One region of the Streptomyces sp. NPDC006458 genome, then DNA from elsewhere that is predicted to be linked to it. Evidence: riboswitches for the same ligand, from Rfam matches in the RefSeq annotation. Region 1 holds a riboswitch; each other region holds the start of a gene.
What was found. Region 1 has a riboswitch for cobalamin ahead of ABZZ79_RS04565 (ribonucleoside-diphosphate reductase subunit alpha). Riboswitches for the same ligand answer to the same signal wherever they lie in the genome.
Positions count from the first base shown of each region.

Region 2: linked by a shared signal. The riboswitch ahead of ABZZ79_RS28390 (energy-coupling factor ABC transporter permease) and the one ahead of ABZZ79_RS04565 (ribonucleoside-diphosphate reductase subunit alpha) in region 1 are both predicted to bind cobalamin.
Region 3: linked by a shared signal. The riboswitch ahead of metE (5-methyltetrahydropteroyltriglutamate--homocysteine S-methyltransferase) and the one ahead of ABZZ79_RS04565 (ribonucleoside-diphosphate reductase subunit alpha) in region 1 are both predicted to bind cobalamin.
Region 4: linked by a shared signal. The riboswitch ahead of ABZZ79_RS32770 (cobalamin biosynthesis protein) and the one ahead of ABZZ79_RS04565 (ribonucleoside-diphosphate reductase subunit alpha) in region 1 are both predicted to bind cobalamin.

Region 1 covers NZ_JBEXPR010000002.1:286,899-291,555, forward strand. The annotation lists gene ABZZ79_RS04560 (ribonucleotide-diphosphate reductase subunit beta) at 1-898, opposite strand, end outside; gene ABZZ79_RS04565 (ribonucleoside-diphosphate reductase subunit alpha) at 898-3,264, opposite strand; cobalamin riboswitch at 3,365-3,523, opposite strand; gene ABZZ79_RS04570 (GNAT family N-acetyltransferase) at 3,568-4,068, opposite strand; gene mctP (monocarboxylate uptake permease MctP) at 4,204-4,657, opposite strand, start outside.
Region 2 covers NZ_JBEXPR010000023.1:70,704-75,360, reverse strand. The annotation lists gene ABZZ79_RS28410 (methyltransferase domain-containing protein) at 1-544, shown strand, start outside; gene ABZZ79_RS28405 (M15 family metallopeptidase) at 878-1,540, opposite strand; gene ABZZ79_RS28400 (hypothetical protein) at 1,672-2,400, shown strand; partial or broken gene ABZZ79_RS28395 (FCD domain-containing protein) at 2,487-2,927, shown strand; cobalamin riboswitch at 3,064-3,269, shown strand; gene ABZZ79_RS28390 (energy-coupling factor ABC transporter permease) at 3,299-3,988, shown strand; gene ABZZ79_RS28385 (energy-coupling factor ABC transporter substrate-binding protein) at 3,985-4,428, shown strand; gene cbiQ (cobalt ECF transporter T component CbiQ) at 4,435-4,657, shown strand, end outside.
Region 3 covers NZ_JBEXPR010000004.1:294,508-299,164, reverse strand. The annotation lists gene metE (5-methyltetrahydropteroyltriglutamate--homocysteine S-methyltransferase) at 1-1,372, opposite strand, end outside; cobalamin riboswitch at 1,538-1,760, opposite strand; gene ABZZ79_RS07930 (hypothetical protein) at 1,858-2,610, opposite strand; gene ABZZ79_RS07925 (helix-turn-helix transcriptional regulator) at 2,790-3,662, opposite strand; gene ABZZ79_RS07920 (SDR family oxidoreductase) at 3,842-4,618, shown strand.
Region 4 covers NZ_JBEXPR010000032.1:26,678-31,334, forward strand. The annotation lists gene cobN (cobaltochelatase subunit CobN) at 1-636, opposite strand, end outside; gene ABZZ79_RS32765 (cobyric acid synthase) at 633-2,180, opposite strand; gene ABZZ79_RS32770 (cobalamin biosynthesis protein) at 2,177-3,121, opposite strand; cobalamin riboswitch at 3,222-3,364, opposite strand; gene ABZZ79_RS32775 (hypothetical protein) at 3,717-3,938, opposite strand; gene ABZZ79_RS32780 (inorganic phosphate transporter) at 3,973-4,657, opposite strand, start outside.

The DNA.
Region 1 (4,657 bases):
GGTTCTCCGAGCCGTACACCGGCGCGAAGCCCAGGCGGGTCAGCCGCTGGTCGGCGACGCACTCCAGGTACTGCCGCATCGACTCGGTGTTCATCCCCGGCAGGCCCTCGCCGCACAGGTCGCGGGCGAACTGCAGCTCGGCCTCGACCGCCTCCGCCAGCATGTCGGTGACCTCCTGCCGGAGCCGGTCGTCGAACAGCTCCGGCTCCTCCTTGCGCACGGTGTCGACGACCTCGAACGCGAAGGACATGTGCATCGTCTCGTCGCGGAACACCCAGTTGGTGCCCGTGGCGAGACCGTGCAGCAGGCCCCGGCTGCGGAACCAGTAGACGTACGCGAAGGCGCCGTAGAAGAACAACCCCTCGATGCACGCGGCGAAGCAGATCAGGTTCAGCAGGAAACGACGCCGGTCGGCCCGGGTCTCCAGGCGGTCGATCTTCTCGACCTCGTTGATCCAGCGGAAGCAGAACTCGGCCTTCTCGCGGATGGAGGGGATGTTCTCCACCGCCGCGAACGCGGCCACGCGGTCCTCCGGGTCGGGCAGATAGGTGTCCAGCAGCGTCAGATAGAACTGGACGTGCACGGCCTCCTCGAACAGCTGCCGTGACAGATACAGGCGCGCCTCGGGCGAGTTGATGTGCTTGTAGAGAGTCAGCACCAGGTTGTTCGCCACGATCGAGTCGCCCGTGGCGAAGAACGCCACCAGCCGGCCGATGAGGTGCTGCTCCTCCGGCGTCAGCTTCGCGAGGTCGGCGACGTCCGAGTGGAGGTCGACCTCCTCCACGGTCCAGGTGTTCTTGATCGCGTCCCGGTAGCGCTCGTAGAAGTCCGGGTAGCGCATGGGGCGCAGGGTCAGCTCGAAGCCCGGGTCGAGGAGGTTGGTGTTGCGTTCGGACATCACTGGCAGGCCTCGCAGGACTCGGGGTTCTCAAGGGAGCAGGCGACCGCCTCGGCGGAGGCCACCTGCTGGACGGGGACGGAAGCCTGCGCGGCACGGGCGATCCTCGTCGCCGGACGCGAGCGCAGGTAGTACGTCGTCTTCAGCCCGGACTTCCAGGCGTAGGCGTACATCGAGGAGAGCTTGCCGATCGTCGGCGTCTCCAGGAACAGGTTCAGCGACTGGGCCTGGTCCAGATACGGGGTCCGCGCCGCCGCCATGTCGATCAGACCGCGCTGCGGGATCTCCCAGGCCGTGCGGTACAGCGCCCGGACCTCGTCGGGAATCCACGCGAAGCCCTGCACCGACCCGCTCGACTCGCGCAGCGCCTCCCGCGTGCGGGCGTCCCACACGCCGAGGTCCTTGAGGTCCTGCACCAGGTAGGAGTTGACCTGGAGGAACTCGCCGGACAGGGTCTCGCGCTTGAACAGGTTGGAGACCTGCGGCTCGATGCACTCGTAGACGCCCGCGATCGAGGCGATGGTCGCGGTGGGGGCGATGGCGAGCAGCAGCGAGTTGCGCAGGCCCGTCGAGGCGATACGGTCCCGCAGCGCCGCCCAGCGCTCGGGCCAGGTGCACTCCACGCCGTAGTGGTCGGGGTGCAGCACGCCCCTGGCCGTACGGGTCTTCTCCCAGGCCGGCAGCGGCCCGTTTCGCTCCGCGAGGTCCGCGGAGGCCTCGTAGGCCGCGAGCATGATGCGCTCGGCGATCCGGGTGGACAGCAGCCGCGCCTCGGCCGAGTCGAAGGGCAGCCGCAGCTTGAAGAAGACGTCCTGCAGGCCCATCGCGCCCAGGCCCACCGGACGCCACTTGGCGTTGGAGCGGCCCGCCTGCTCGGTCGGGTAGAAGTTGATGTCGACGACCCGGTCGAGGAAGGTGACGGCCGTGCGGACGGTGGCGTCCAGGCGCTCCCAGTCGATGTCCCCGCCGACCACGAACGCGCCCAGGTTGACCGACCCCAGGTTGCAGACCGCCGTCTCGCCGTCGTCCGTGACCTCCAGGATCTCCGTGCAGAGGTTGGAGGAGTGGACGACGTGTCCCGGCTCGGCCGTCTGGTTGGCGGTGCGGTTGGCGGCGTCCTTGAAGGTCATCCAGCCGTTGCCGGTCTGCGCGAGGGTGCGCATCATCCGGCCGTACAGATCGCGGGCCGGGATGGTCTTCCTCGCGAGCCCGTTCGCCTCCGCCCTGCGGTACGCGGCGTCGAACTCCTCGCCCCACAGGTCGACCAGCTCGGGCACGTCGGCGGGGGAGAACAGCGACCAGTCCTGGTCGGCGTTCACCCGGCGCATGAACTCGTCCGGGACCCAGTGCGCGAGGTTCAGGTTGTGCGTACGCCGGGCGTCCTCACCGGTGTTGTCGCGCAGCTCCAGGAACTCCTCGATGTCGGAGTGCCAGGTCTCCAGGTACACCGCGGCGGCGCCCTTGCGGCGGCCGCCCTGGTTCACCGCGGCGACCGAGGCGTCGAGCGTCTTCAGGAACGGCACGATGCCGTTGGAGTGCCCGTTGGTGCCCCGGATCAGCGAACCGCGGCTGCGGATGCGGGAGTACGACAGCCCGATGCCGCCTGCGTGCTTGGAGAGCCGGGCGATCTGGTGGTAGCGGTCGTAGATGGAGTCCAGCTCGTCCAGGGGCGAGTCGAGGAGGTAGCAGGACGACATCTGGGGGTGCCGGGTGCCGGAGTTGAACAGCGTGGGGGAGGACGGCAGGTAGTCGAGCCGGCTCATCAGCCCGTACAGCGCGGTGACCTCGTCGACGGACCGGTGGGTGTCGTCCTCGGCGAGACCGGCGGCGACGCGCAGCAGGAAGTGCTGGGGCGTCTCGACGACCTTGCGGGTGAGGGGGTGCCGGAGCAGATAGCGGGAGTGCAGGGTGCGCAGGCCGAAGTAGCCGAAGCGGTCGTCGGCGGCCGGGTCGACGAGGCCGTCGAGCCGCTCGGCGTGGACCCGCACGAACTCCGCGGTCCGGTCGGCGATCAGGCCCTCGCGATGCCCGACCGCCACCGAGTCGTTGAAGGACGTGACGCCCTGGGAGGCGGCCTCGGCGCGGATGGTGAGGGTGAGCAGCCGGGCGGCCAGCCTGCTGTAGGCCGGGTCCTCGGAGATGAGACCGGCGGCCGACTCGGTGGCCAGCTCGCGCAACTCGGCGGTGATCTCCTGGGCGGCCCCCCGCGCGGACCGGCCGCGCAGCGCGGCCGCGGCCACCCGGCCGGGATCGGCGTCGGGGAGGTCGGCGGTCAGCTCGGTGAGGGTGCGGAGCAACGCCGCACCGGGACCGTCCTCGTCCACGGGGGTGGCTGCTGAAGCCGGTTCTGCTGGCGCGATGGTCACGCGGGGCTCTCCCTCGCTCGGCGCGGGGGGCCTGGCACGGAGCAGGGGCAGCACGCGAGCGCGCACGGCGTCGCGTCCACCGGCCCACTCCACGAGGCCCGGACGTCAGGGCGTCCCGGCCGGGTGGCCGGGCGCACTGTCGGCAGGTCCTCGGACTAGCTCCCGTGCGCGAATACGCACAAGTACACCGTTGCGGGACAGTTCCGGATTCGCACCGGATTCCCCTGCGGCGACAGCGAGCATGAGCATACATCTAGTGCCGGGTCCGGGTGGCACCCCCATATGTTGTGCCGCCGGGTGACTTCATAGCGTCAACTCGTAGGTGAGCAGAGTGAAGTCCTGGCCGGGGAGCGGCTGCCAGTCGCGCCGCGGGGCGCGGACGAAGCCGAGACGCTCGTAGATGCGGTGGGCGGCGCGCATGGCGTCCTGGGTGGACAGGACGACGCGGGTGCGCCGCGCGGCTGTGGCGCGGTCGACACAGGCGCGGACCAGGGCCTCGCCGACGCCTCGGCCCCTGGCCCGGTGGGCCACCGCGAGCATGCGGATCTCGGCCTCTCCCGGGCGGGCCAGGTCGGCCATGGGGCCGGGCGAGGGAACGTAGGTGACGCTGCCGAGGAGGTGGTCGTCATCGGTGGCGACGAGGACCTCCGCGGCGGACGCCCGTTTGGCGACGTTCCTGAGTTCGCCCAGGTACCAGTCGCTCTCGCCGAAGGTGAGGAGGTCGTCCTGGAGGTAGGCGCGGGCGGTGAGTTCGCCGAGGTCGTCGTACTCGCTGGGCCGTGCGGGGCGGATCTGGATGTCCATGGTGTGAGTGTGGAGGAGCGCGCGGGCCGCCGTCGTGGGTTCCGACGACGGCCCGCTGCGGGTTGCGGGTGGCTGGTCGCGCCCGCGCGGCGGAGCCGCTCACGGACACGGCCCCCCGCGCCCCTTGGCGCCCCTTCAGTGGGCCGCGTCGAGCGGCAGCTCCGTCTTCACGCCCGGGTCGCCCGCGTCCGCCGTGTAGTCCTCCGGCTCGGTCTCGTCGACGCCCTCGGGGGCCTTGGCGGCCTTCAGGACGAACGTCAGGACCACCGTCACCACCACGTTGAGCACGAAGGCCGTCAGACCGATGTAGCCGATCTCACCGATGCCGGGGATCTCCTTGGCGGAGCCGCCGAAGTGCTTCTGGGTCGGGGAGGCCACGCCGTACGCGGCGATCGTGCCGTAGAGCATGCCGACGGCCCAGCCGGCCAGCAGCGCCCAGCGGTGGAACCAGCGGGTGAACAGACCGCCGACGAGGGCCGGGAAGGTCTGCAGGATCCAGATGCCGCCGAGGAGCTGGAAGTTGATGGCGACCGTCTTGTCCATCGTCAGGACGAAGACCAGCGCGCCCACCTTCACCAGCAGCGACACC
Region 2 (4,657 bases), on a different contig from region 1:
ACGGGCGGGGGTGAGCGTCCACACCGTCGCCGGGTCCGCCGACGCCACCGGCCTGCCCGCCGGAGCCTTCGACCTGGTGATGCTCCGGCATGTACTCGCCCACAACGGCGGCCGGGAGCAGGCCATCGTGGACCACCTGGCCTCGCTGGCCCGGCCTGGCGGCGGCGCGGTGTATCTGGTCGACATCGACGTGCGCAACTTCCGCCTGCGCGGAGCGCCCGAGGTGCTCCTGGAGCTGGAGGACAGCTACCGCGCACTGCACCGGCGGCGCGGCAACGACCTCAGTGTCGGCGGCCGCCTGGACGAACTGCTCGTCGCGGCCGGTCTGGAGGTCACGGCCTTCGAGGGTCACATCGAGGTCGTCGCTCCCCCGCCCGGTATGCGCGGCCCGGCCTGGGCGGCCCGGGACGCCCTGGTCGCGGAGGGCCTGGCCGGGCCGGAGGACCTCGCCCGCTGGGACGAGGCCTTCCAGGGCCTGGAGCGCGATGCGGCCGACCTGCGCTTCTTCGCCTGCCACTTCGTGGCTTTCGGGCGTCGGCCGTGACGTGGCGGCGCGGCCTTTCGTTCGCGTGCGTTTTCGGCTGACCGGCCGGTGCGGGTGTTCGCGCAGTTCCCCGCGCCCCTTGAGGGCGGTGGCGCTGCGACCCCCTCCCTTGACCGCGTCCGCTTTCAGCCGGCCCGCCGGTGGGGGTGTTCGCGCAGTTCCCCGCGCCCCTTGAGAGCGGTGGCGCTGCGACCCCCTCCCTTGGCCGCGTGCGTTTTCGGCTGACCCGCCGGTGGGGGTGTTCGCGCAGTTCCCCGCGCCCCTGGGGGCGGTTGGGCTGCGGGCTGTGGGTGAGCATGGCCTCTCCCTCTTGCCCTTGATGGCTGTTTGCCGTCAGTCAGGGAGTTGGAGTTCGGTCGGGGCGTATCTGGTGCGGTGTTCGCCGGTGACCAGCGCCCAGTACCGGTCGCCGTAGGACCAGTGCCACCACTCGGTGGGGTAGTTGACCAGCCCGGCCGAGGTCAGGGCGTCCGTGAGGATGCGACGGTTGGCCCGCGCCTCGGCGCTGATGTGCGGGTCGTCGGTGTAGCAGGCGCCGTCGCTCTCCTCGGGGTTCGCGTTCATCGCGGTCCCCATGTCGAGCTCCCGTCCGTCGGCGTCGACGAGGGTGAGGTCTACGGCGGCGCCGGCACTGTGCGGGGCGATCTCCGGTGGCGACACATACCGGCTCGCGGCGCGGCGGATCCGGTCCGGGGGCCAGTCCGGGTGGGCGGCGCGCAGGCCGTCGGCGTACTCCTCGAAGTACCGCCGTTGCAGCGAGGGCGGCCGGTATCCCTCGACGAAGAGCAGCCGCAGACCGTCGGGGAGCTGCGCCTGCGCCTTGACCAGCCGGGCCAGGACACCCTCTCTGAGGTGGGCGAACGCCCCCGGGGCATCCTCCTGACGGACGTCGACGACGAGCGAGCCGTCGAGCCGTACGTCGACGAGCGGCTCGCCGCAGTCGGCGACGGGAATGGCGGCGATCTCCGGGTCTGACATGAGCACGATCTCATCCATGCACGGATCCTCGCCGATCCCCCGCCGCCGCGACCGCCGCACGCTCCGGGTCAGAACAAAGTCCGAACAACGGCCAGTGAGCCTCCCGCCCCCGCACTCCGTGACAGGGCCTCGCCCGGCAGACTGTGCGGATGAACGACTACCACCCGGTGCACCGGGAGCCCACGCCCGAACGGTACGGACGGCTGCGTGTGTGCGCCGACGACCTCGCCGCCGCCGAGTGGATCGGCAAGGGCCCGGCGGAGCAGTGGAGTCTGGGGAAGGTGGCGGGAGTCGCCGCGCCCGGATTCGAGGCCTGTGCGCGAGTGCTCCATCCGGCGTCGCTCGGCGAACGCCCGGTGCGCTGGGCGACGGTGGCCGCCGCCTACGGGCGGGCGGTCGCGCCGCTCACCGACTGGTACGAGGTCATCGGCACCGGCCGGGACTACTACCACGCCGCCGAGTACGGCCTGCCGGGCGTGTGGGACGAGCATCCGGCGGAGGGCCCGACGCCGCCCGAGGTCGCGGACGCGCTGATCCCCGTGCTCGCCCGGCACACGGGCACGGCGGAGCGGTGCTGGTTCGGCCTCTGGAGCGGCTACGGACGCGTGGACTTCGACGACGTGCCCACGTTCGCCACGCCGGGCCGGGACGAGGTGCTGCTCTCCGGGCCGCTGGCCGACGCCGTGTCGCCGGTGTCGGCGGACGAGTTCGCCGAGCTGCCCGATCTGTGGTGGCCGCAGGACCGGGCCTGGTGCGTGGGCGGGGACGTGGACCTGGTCAGCACGTATGTGTGCGGCTCCGCCGAGCTGATCGCCGATGTGCTGGCCGCGTCGGGCCTGGAGGCGCACCCGGTCGGACCGGGCGACCGGGTCGGCTGACGCCGTACCCGGTCGCCGCGGCCCCCTGCGGGGCGTCCGGGGCTGTCAGGGGCGCAGCGGCCCCTCGCAGCGGAAGTCCGCGGTGCATCGAGGTCACGATGATCGGACGGATCACGCGCTGTGCCTCCCGCGCGGATCTGGAGGCGCTGCGGCCGGTGGCCGAGCGGATCGTGGCCGCGGCCCGCGCGCACGACCTCATCGGCTATCTGGAGGCCGACCGCCGGTTCCACCTCTCGCTGCTCGCGCTCGGCGGCAACGACCGGCTCGTCGAGACGGTCGGCGACCTGCGCAAGCGGTCCCGGCTGTACGGGCTGACCGCGCTCGACAAGAGCGACCGTCTCATCCCGTCGGCCGAGGAGCACCTCGAACTGCTCGACCTGATGATCGCCGGGGACGCGGAGGGCGCCGAGCGGTGCATCGCCCGCCATCTCGGCCATGTGCGCTCGCTGTGGGCGCAGGGTGCCCCGGAGAAGGAGGAGCGCGACGGACGGCGCGTGCTCGGCGGAGAGCTGGGCGCGGTCTCCTGACGCCGTCGGGCGCGGCCGCCGCCGGCCGTGACGATGATCACCACGGCGGCGGCTCCGGCGCGTGAAGGTCGTGCGCCCTCCGCCCGGTTCGGGCCTTCGCGCCCCTCGGAACCCCTCGTCACCGGCCGGGGTCCGCTTGTCACCGTCCTGTTCCGGCGACTAGTGTCGCCACGCCTTGGTGAACGGGAAATCCGGTGCGAAACCGGTGCGGCCCTCGCCACTGTGATCGGGAAGTCCGGCTCCGGCCCTCTGGGGCAGCCACTGGGTCCTTGACCCGGGAAGGCGGAGTTCGGGCGGTGGTACCCGTCAGCCAGGAGACCGGCCAGGGCGCGTCAACCATCCACGAGGTGCTGGAGAGGGTCTGCCGGGCCATGCACATAGCCGAGGGTTTTCTGCCTCCGGCGCACGCGATCGCCTGGGGCGTCGCGTCCGCGCCCTTCGTCGTCCACGGAGTGCGCTCGCTCACCCGTGAGGTGCGCGAACATCCCGAGAGCACGCTGCTGCTCGGCGCCTCCGGCGCCTTCACTTTCGTCCTGTCCGCGCTCAAACTGCCCTCGGTGACCGGGAGTTGCTCCCACCCCACCGGCACGGGCCTGGGCGCCATCCTCTTCCGGCCGCCGATCATGGCGGTACTGGGCACCATCACCCTGCTGTTCCAGGCGCTGCTGCTGGCGCACGGCGGTCTCACCACACTCGGCGCCAACGTCTTCTCGATGGCCGTCGCCGGGCCCTGGGCCGGCTACGCGGTGTACCGCCTGCTGCGCCGCTACGACGTGCCGCTGATGGTCGCGGTGTTCTGCGGGGCGTTCCTCGCGGACCTGTCGACCTACTGCGTGACCAGCGTGCAGCTCGCGCTCGCCTTCCCGGACCCGAGCAGCGGATTCCTGGGCGCGCTCGGCAAGTTCGGCTCCATCTTCGCCATCACGCAGATCCCCCTAGCGGTGAGCGAGGGCCTGCTGACGGTCCTGGTCATGCGGCTGCTCTCCCAGTCCAGCAAGGGTGAACTGGCCCGGCTCGGCGTCCTGGTGGACAGCCCGAAGACCGAGGCGGTGGCCCGGTGAAGCGCAACACGAAGATCAACCTCCTGCTGCTGGTTCTCGTCGCCGCACTGGCGGTGCTGCCGCTGGTACTCGGGCTCGGGGACCACAAGGAGGAGCCCTTCACCGGCGCGGACGCCGAGGCGGAGACGGCCATCACCGAACTCGAACCGGACTACGAGCCCTGGTTCTCGCCCCTTTACGAGCCGCCCTCCGGCGAGATCGAGTCGGCGCTGTTCTCCCTCCAGGCCGCCCTCGGCGCGGGCGTCCTCGCCTACTACTTCGGGCTGCGCAAGGGCCGCAGGCAGGGTGAGCGGCGGGCGTCGGAGCACACGACGGCCGAGGCGGCGACGGCGGAGGGCGCCGGGGCGGACCGGGACGCGGCGCCCGCACGGGACGAGGCCGGGCGGGAGCCGGCGAAGGGGCCGGCCGTCGACAGCCGCTCGGGCGCCGGGCGGGACTGACCGCGCGTGCTGCCCATCGACGCGGCGGCGCACAGCAGCCGCTGGCGCCGTCGCCACCCCGTGGACAAGGCGGTGCTCGGGCTCGGTCTGACCGTGCTGGCGATCTCCCTGCCGCCCTGGCCGGGGGCGGCCCTCGTCCTGGTCACCGCCGTGGCCCTGCTGCTGGGTCCGGCGGGTGTGCCGGGCCGCCGGCTGTGGCGCGCCTACCGGGTGCCGCTCGGCTTCTGCG
Region 3 (4,657 bases), on a different contig from region 1:
CCGCGCGCAGCTCGGCGGTCTGCGGGAAGGAACCGATGGTGGTGGTCGGCAGCAGGGGCAGGCCGAGGCGGGTGCGCTGCGCGGCGGCCCGTTCGGCGTACGGCTGGGAACGGCGGCTGTCGGCCGGGGTGACCGCGGCGGCACGAGCCCGCACCTGCGGGTCCCGGGTGACGGGGGAGTGCCTGCGTGAGGCCAACACGGCGCGGTTCTGGGCGAGTTCGCCCGCCACGGCGGCCGCGCCGCTCGACAGCCCCTTGGCCAGGGTCGCGATCTCCGTGGTCTTCTGCCGGGCGAAGGAGAGCCAGCGCAGGATCTGCGGGTCGATGTCCTTCTCCACGGATGCGTCCAGCGGTACGTGCAGCAGCGAGCAGGACGCGCAGACGTCGACCCGGTCGGCGAGGCCGAGCAGCGTGCCGAGGGTGGCGAGCGACGCCTCCAGGTCGTCGACCCAGATGTTGCGGCCGTCGACCACACCGGCGACCAGGCGCTTGCCGGGCAGGCCGCCGACGGCGGCGAGCGCGTCGAGGTTGGCGGCCGCGGGGCCGGTGAAGTCCAGGCCGAGACCGTCGACCGGGGCCTTGGCCAGTACGGGCAGCGCGTCGCCGAGGCGGTCGAAGTACGAGGCGACCAGCAGCTTCGGCCGGTCGGTGAGCGCGCCGAGATACCGGTAGGCGCGTGCGGCCGCGGACAGTTCGGCCGCGGACCGGTCCTGGACGAGCGCCGGCTCGTCGAGCTGGACCCACTGCGCCCCGGCCGCGCGCAGATCACCGAGGACCTCCGCGTACACGGGCAGCAGCCGGTCGAGCAGCGTAAGCGGCTCGAAGTCCTCCCCCGCGCCGCCGGCGGCCTTGGCGAGCAGCAAGTACGTGACGGGGCCGACCAGGACGGGACGGGCGGTGAGCCCGAGGGCCTGCGCCTGCGTGAACTGGGCGACCTGCTGCGACGAGTCGGCCGAGAACACCGTGCCCGGTCCCAACTCGGGCACCAGATAGTGGTAGTTGGTGTCGAACCACTTGGTCATCTCCAGCGGGGCCACGTCCTGGGTGCCGCGCGCCATCGCGAAGTAGCCGTCGAGCGGGTCGGCGGTGAAGGCGCCTCGGTGCCGTTCGGGGATCGCCCCGACCATCACGGTGGTGTCGAGGACATGGTCGTAGTACGAGAAGTCACCGGTCGGTACCTCGTCGATACCGGCCTCGTCGAGCAGGCGCCAGTTGGCGGCGCGCAGGTCGGCGGCGATGGCGTGGAGGGCGTCGGCGGTGACGCGGCCCTTCCAGTAGCCCTCGACCGCCTTCTTCAGTTCCCGGTCCTGACCCTGGCGGGGGTAGCCGTACACGGTGGCCCGTGCTGCCGCGGCTGCGGGCTTGGTGGTCACGGAGATCTCCTTCGCGAGATGATTCCCTGAGATCCCGGAGACGGGACGAGAACGCGAAGGGTGACGCGGACCCGGCGGTACGCACTGCGCGACAAGGCACAGCCGTCCGCCTGGTACGTACGCCGACCCGCCCTCGAGGTCACCAGGATGTCCGCGCACGGAGTCGTCCGTGTGCGGGCAACGGGCAGGTCTTCGGACTCGCGGGCACGTCTCCTCGTACGAGACACCTACTGGCCGTCGCTTCCCAGACCCAGTGCGTCGGGTCCAGTGCTGATGACGGCGGTCGTTCCCACTCACCGCTGCGGGGCAGTCCCGGATTTCCACCGGGTTCCCTCTTACGACGCGTCCCGCCTGGCTGACGGGGCGAACCAGTTGCGTACGCCACACTACGGCGCCCGCCCGCCGCGAGCGACCCGGTGCTCGGGATCCGGATCGTGACAGCGCGGTCCGGGTGGAGGCAGTGTGCGGTCCGGCGGCCGTCGGAGTCAGTGCTGAACGGCCATCGCCAGGGCGGTGAGCACACGCTTGGTCTTGTTCTCGGAGTGCTCCGAGGGCGTCACCCCGCGAGCGCGCACGGCGTCCTCCAGCTTCCGCTGCTTGCGCTCGGCCCGCGCGACGAGCTCCTCGGCGTCGTCGTCTTCCTTGGGCTTCACCCGGATCGAACACTCCAGGAACTCCAGCCCGGCGACCGACCACGCCTCCAGGTTCCCCTCCAGATCGTCGAGCGGTACGTCGTCGAACCTGGTCGCGAGGACCGGCCCGAGCGCGACCAGCGCGTCGACCTGGACGTCGGGAGCGCAGGCGTGCAGGAACTGGTCCCGCACGGGGTCGATAGGCAGGGTGGGACCGGCCCCGGGCCCCACCGCGCTCGACAGTGCTCCCGGCGGGTGATCGTGCACGAGGGAAGCGGCCAGCACCCGGCTGCCGGCCGACCAGTCCCGCTCGATCTTGTACGTGAGCGGACTCGCTTGGAAAGGCGCGGAGAACCGGCCGACGAGCTGCTCACGGGTGCAGGGACGCAGCTTGACCGTCAGATCGTCCCGTGCGCCACCGATTCTCAACCGCACGATCGTGCCGCCCTCCAGGAGCGGCAGCCGCCCCTCGGTGACGCCGTCGCGGTGCTCGGCGAACCAGATCCGACGGGTCGTCATCGCGCCGTGCGTCCCACCGAGGGCCGCCAGCGCCGCAGGGACATCGCCCTCGACATTGACCTTGATCTCGACCGGTGACAGGTCCATCGCACGGCTCCCTCACACGTCGAAGGCGATGTCGTGGACGTCGCCCGAGTGCAGTTGCGGTCAGGGCAGTGGAGGACGAGGAGCTGTCGAAGCAGCTTCTCCCAGCGTAGCCGCCCCCTCACCGGGCCGCAGCCCGGATCCGAGGGGGCGGGCAGGAGTGCCGCCGATGGGTGTGGCTGTCAGCCGGGGCGCGAGGCGTCGGGCGTCGTGACCTCGGGCGCGGTCCAACTGGCCAGGACCTGGAGGCCCTGGACGGTCTCCGAGCCCGGCTCGACGTTGTAGACGCACAGGGTCTGTTCCGTGTCGCCCGGGACCTGGAAGGACTCGTAGGAGAAGTGCAGGTCGCCGACGAGGGGGTGGTGGTAGCGCTTGGCGCCGTGGGTGCGGCGCAGCACTCGGTGGTCGTTCCACCAGGTGGTGAACTCAGGGGACTGGAGGGTGAGTTCGCCGACGAGGTCGGCGAGCTGCCGGTCGTGGGGGTAGCGGCCCGCTTCGAGGCGGAGGATGGCCACCGTCTCCGCGGCGATCTGCGCCCAGTCGCCCACGCGTTCGCGGGCCTCGGGGTCGAGGAGGTAGTAGCGGGCGAGGTTGCGGCGGCTGGCGGGCAGGGCGTCGAAGTCGGTGAGGACGGCCCTGGCGAGCCGGTTGGAGGCCAGGACGTCGGTGCGCCGGCCGAGGATGAAGGCGGGTACCTGGTGGAGGGTCTCCAGCATCAGATGCAGGCCGGACCGCACGCGCTGGGCCCTGGCGGGCGCACGTCGCACGGCGGGAGCGCCGGACCGCAGCAGATCGGTGAGGTGTTCGTGTTCGGTGTCGTCCAGCCGCAGGGCACGGGCGATGGCTTCGACGACCTCCGTGGAGGGGTTGCGGGCCCGGCCCTGCTCCAGCCGTGTGTAGTACTCGGTGCTGACGCCGGCCAGCCGGGCCACCTCGTCCCTGCGCAGGCCCGGTACGCGGCGGACACGCCCGTCGGAGGGCAGGCCGGCCTCTTCTGGATTGATTCCCGCGCGTCGCGAGCGCAGGAAGCCCGAGATTTCCTTGGTGCGGTCCATGGCTCCAGTGTGAGTGCGGGAGCGGTGCCGTGTCCGCGCAAAGGTGGTCCTGCCGGTACCTGTTTGGGCAGGGCCAGTTATGGCGTCCCGAGGGGCTCGTACGGGTGGTGTTCTGGATGTGCGGCCGGCGGAGGCCGACCGCGGATCTCCCCTCACTTGACCCTTGGAAGGTACGCATCATGTCCACGAACGCTTTCCCCTTCCCCCTCGCCGGTCGCGTCGCGGTCGTCACCGGCGCCTCCAGCGGCATCGGTGAGGCGTCCGCCGAGCACCTGGCGTCCCTGGGTGCCCGCGTGGTCGTCCTGGCGCGCCGTGCCGACCGGCTGGCGGACCTGGTCGCCCGCATCGAGAAGAACGGCGGCAGCGCGGTGGCCATCGCCGTCGACGTGACCGACGCCGACGCGGTGCAGGCCGCGGCCGACAGGGTGGAGGCCGAGTTCGGCGGTGCCGACCTGCTCCTGAACAACGCGGGCGTCATGCTTCCCGCTCCGATCGAGGAGCTGGCGGCGGGCCAGTGGAAGCAGCAGATCGACCTGAACATCACCGGTCTGATGAACGCGATCGGCGCGTTCACCCCGCAGCTGGTGAAGTCCGCCGCCGAGCGCGGTGTGGCCGACCTGATCAACACCTCCTCGATCGCGGCGCAGAACATCTTCCCGACGTTCGCCGTCTACTCCGGCACGAAGGCGTACGTCACCCACCTCTCCCGGACCCTGCGGGCCGAGCTGGGCGCGAAGAAGGTGCGTGTCTCGGCGATCGAGCCGGGCATCGTCGGCACCGAGCTGCAGAGCCACGTCACGGACCAGGGTGCCCTGGACTGGCTGGCCGGCTCCAAGGAGACCATGGAGTGGCTCACGGCGCAGGACGTCGCGGAGACCGTCGGTTTCATCGCCACGCTGCCGTCGCGGGTAAACCTCCAGCAGGTCACCATCATGCCCACCGGCCAGGCCAGCTGACCGGCGGATTCAGCGGCGTGGGCCCGCCTCCTCCCCCGG
Region 4 (4,657 bases), on a different contig from region 1:
GGCGACGAGTGCGTCGGCCTTGGCGAGGATCTCGTAGAGCTCCGGGTCCGCACCGCGCAGCGAACCGCAGTACACGGGGAGGGCGTTGGCGCCCCGCGCCTCGATCGCGTCGCAGAGGGTGTCCACGAAGGCGGTGTTGCCGCTCAGCTCGTGGGCGCGGTAGAAGAGCACGCCCACGGTCGGGCGGCCCTCGGCGTACGGACGCGTGCCGTGGACGCCGTACTCCGGCATCTGCTGCGGCGCGGCGAAACCCTCACCGGTCAGCAGCACGGTGTCGGACAGGAAGCGGGCCAGCTCGGTCAGGTTCGCCGAGCCGCCCTCGACCAGGTACTTCAGCGCCTCGGCGACCACACCGGCCGGCACGCTCGACTCGGCCATCAGCTCCGCGTCCGGCACGGCCTCGCCGCCCAGGAGCACGGTCGGGATGCCGGACGCCTTCAGCGCGGCGAGCCCGTCCTCCCAGGCCCGCTTGCCGCCGAGCAGCCGTACGACGGCGATCCGCGCGCCCTCGATCAGCCCCGGCAGCTCCTGCGCGACGTCGACCCGGGTCGGGTTGCCGATCCGGTAGGGCGCGCCCGAGGCGCGGGCCGCCAGCAGATCCGTGTCGGCGGTCGACAACAACAACACTGTGCTCATGCGGGCGCTCCCGGTGGAATGAAAGGCAGTCCTTGCGGCGCGCCGGACTCGATGAGCCGCCACAGCGCGTCCGTGTCCGCGTGCTGTTCGATGAGGTCGCCGAGCCGGTCGAGCTGCTCCTCGCGCAGCGCGGCGAAGGATGTGTCGGGCGCCGGGACGAAGCGGCGGCCCGCGGCGGCGGCGACCTCGCGCAGGAAGGCGCGCCGGAAGCCGTCCGACTCCAGGGCGCCGTGCCAGTGGGTGCCCCAGCTCTGGCCGACCCGGCAGCCGTCCAGGAAGGGTTCACCCCCGCCGATGGAGGCGACCCCGTGGTGGATCTCGTAGCCCTCGACGTGCTCGCCGAGCGCCTCGCCCGTGGGCCTGGTCAGGGTCTTCTCGCGGGCGAACCGCACCCGCACGGGCAGCACGCCGAGCCCCTCGACGTGCCCCTCGCGGCTCTCCACCTCGTCCTCGATGTGCTCGCCGAGGATCTGGAAGCCGCCACAGATGCCGAGGACGGGCCGGTGCTCGGCCGCCCGGCGGACTATGGCCTGCGCCAGCCCCCGCTCGCGCAGCCAGCGCAGCGCCCGGACCGTCCCGCGCGTGCCGGGTACGACGACCAGGTCGGCGTCCGCCAGTTCCTCCGGCCGGTCCACGAACCGCACCACGACGCCGGGTTCGGCGGCGAGCGCGTCCAGGTCCGTGAAGTTGGACATCAGCGGGATCGCGCACACGGCGACCCGCAGCACGTCCTCGCCGACGGGCGCGGCCACGTGCGACTCCCGGACGGCCCCTCGCAGGGAGACCCGCATCCCGTCCTCCTCGTCGATGCCGAGCCCGTGCCGGTACGGCAGCACGCCGTACGTCCGCCGCCCGGTCAGGCCGTGCAGCATGTCGAGGCCGGGCTCCAGCAGGGAGACGTCCCCGCGGAACTTGTTGACGAGGAACCCGGCGATCAGCTCCTGGTCCTCGGGCGAGAGCAGCGCCACCGTTCCGAAGAAGGAGGCGAAGACGCCGCCGCGGTCGATGTCGCCGACGACGAGGACGGGGAGGCGCGCGTTGCGTGCGATCCCCATGTTCACGATGTCGGTCCGGCGCAGATTGATCTCGGCCGGACTGCCCGCCCCCTCACAGATCACCGCGTCATACGTGCCCCGCAACTCGGCCAGACAGTCCAGCACGGTGCCGAGCAACTGCTCCTGCCGTCCGCCGTGCAGCCTTGTCCCGGGGGAGGACCCCTCAGAGCCCCCGAAGAACCCGCGCGCGCTGAGTTCGCCCACCGGCTTGCCGAGCAGCACGACCTGACTGCTCCGGTCGCCACCGGGCTTGAGCAGCACCGGGTTCATCAGCGCGGTCGGCTCGACGCGGCACGCCTGTGCCTGCATGGCCTGCGCCCGCCCGATCTCGGCGCCCTCGCGTGTCACGAAGGAGTTGAGGGACATGTTCTGCGCCTTGAAGGGCGCCACCTTCACGCCCTGGCGCACCAGCCACCGGCAGATCCCGGCGGTGACGACGCTCTTGCCCGCGTCGGAGGTGGTGCCCGCGACGAGGAGACCCCCGCTCATTTCTTCCGCCCCTTCACTACCAGGCGCGCGGCGACTCCCACGCCGAGCGCGAGCCAGCCGACCCGGCGGGAGAGCCGTACCGCCCGGTCGATGTCGGTCACGGCGACGGCCCGTCCCGTCGCCCCGTTGAGCACGGGCCGGTGCTCGACCCGGCCGCCGTAGGACAGGGTTCCGCCGAGCCGTACGCCGAGGGCGCCCGCGAAGGACGCCTCCACGGGACCGGCGTTGGGGCTCGGGTGCTTCGCCGCGTCGGCCCGCCAGGCGCGTACGGCACCGCGCGGGTCGGTTCCCGCGGCGGCGGCCAGTACGGCGGTCAGCCGCGCGCCGGGCCAGCCCAGGAGGTCGTCCAGCCGGGCGGAGGCCCAGCCGTAGCGCAGATGGCGCGGTGACTTGTGGCCGACCATCGCGTCGAGGGTGTTGACCGCGCGGAAGCCGAGCAGTCCCGGCACTCCGCCGAGGGCGCCCCACACCAGCGCGCCCACGACCGCGTCGGAGGTGTTCTCGGCGACCGACTCCACGACCGCGCGGGCGATCCCGTCGGCGTCCAGCGCCTGCGGGTCGCGGCCGCACAGGTGGGGCAGCCGGGCGCGGGCGGCCGTCACATCGCCCTGCTCCAGCGACCGGCCGATGGCCCGCGCTTCCCGGGCGAGCGAGGTACCGCCGACGACGGCCCAGGTGGCGGCGGCGGTCAGCGCGACGGAGGCGGCGGGGCAGGGGCGTACGGCACGGGTGGCCGCGGCGCCGAGGGCGACCGCGCCGCCCACGCACACGGCGGTGTGCAGGGCGCCCCAGCCGCGGTGGTCGCGCCAGAGCAGCCGTTCCACGGCACCGGCGGCACGGCCGAACGCGGCGACCGGGTGCCCGCGGCGGGGATCGCCGAGCAGGAGGTCACCGAGGAGGCCGGCGGCGGCGCCGTACGCGAAGTCGCGATCGGCACGCATCGGGCTCAGCCGGCCGTGGGGGCGGGTGGAGCAGGGGTGATGGACCGCGAACGGCAGCCGCGCATGGCGATATGTCCTCACTCAGGGTGTCCACGCCCTGGTTCGACGAGACCGGCGGTGAGAGTTCCTGGCTCCCGGGGATGACTACCCCGGTGACAGTGGCGGGACCGCGCCGGATTCGCACCGGCTTCCTCTTCTGCCGCCGTACATGGCTCGGGCAGTCCACCACGGCCCTCGAACACCCGTCAACTCACCGTTGACCTGCGAGGCTGGAGTGTGCCGAGGCCCACACCGCCACCATGGCCCGCGGCGCTCTGTGGGCCGACTCGCGCGGAAATGCCCTCTGCCCGGGCGGTATTCCGCGACCGGCTGATGTGACGCTCCGTCACCACCGTCCGTCGTGCGTGGGAAGGCCGACCGGTTGGTCGTTCGGCCAGTCGTTCGGCCAGTCGTTCGGCCAGTCGCTCGGCCGGTCGCTCGGCGGGAGAACCGGCCGGTGGAGGCCGGTAAAGGCGTTGTGGATGCGTGAGGGGGCCGTCGCGGACTCTTCTGTCCGTGACGGCCCCCTCACAGGGCCCGGCGTCGGTACCGGGCGTCAGGCCATGATCAGGTAGATGCCGTAGCCGACGGCCGCCGCGCACGCGGCGAAACAGGCGTACGCACCGGTCACGGCCAGTGCCGCGGACCCGCCCTGCTCCTGTGCCCGCTCCTGGCGGGAGAGGCCGACGACACCGAGGGTGAACAGGCCCACGAGGGCCACGGTGACCACGAGGCTGACGCCGAACACGGAGCCGAGGGCCGCCCAGTCGATCTTCATGCTGCTGTTTCCTTCGTACCGGGGTGGTCGGGGCTCAGGCCGATGCCTGCGAGGTGGCCGGTCCGACGGCGCCCGCAGGGGCGGGGACGACGACCGGCGCGTCGACGACGGCGGTGTTGGTGCCCGCCGGCGGCGGGGTGACCATGGCGATCGCGGTGGTGACCACGCCGGCCGGTTCCTCGGCGTCGTTGACGTTGGTGTGGTCGATGACCTCGCGGCGGGAGAGCTTCCAGATGGCGGCGCTGGAGCCGACCAGGAAGACGGCCACGAGCGCGGTGCCCCAGGCGCCGAAGCCGGTGACCCACTCGGCGAGCGCGCCGACCAGCGCGGCGGCCGGCAGGGTCAGGCCCCAGGCGACGAACATGCGGGTCGCGGTGGACCAGCGGACCACACCGCCCTTGCGGCCGAGGCCTGCGCCCATCACGGAGCCGGAGACCGAGTGCGTGGTGGAGAGCGAGAAGCCCAGGTGGGAGGAGGCCAGGATGACCGTCGCGGCGCTGGTCTGGGCGGCGAAGCCCTGCTGCGGCTGGAGGTCGGTCAGGCCCTTGCCCATGGTGCGGATGATGCGCCAGCCGCCGAGATAGGTGCCCAGGGCGATGGCCAGGCCCGCCGAGAGGATGACCCACAGGGGCGGGTCGGAGTCGGGGGCGAGGGAGCCGCCGGCGATCAGCGCGAGGGTGATGATGCCCATCGTCTTCTGGGCGTCGTTGGTGCCGTGG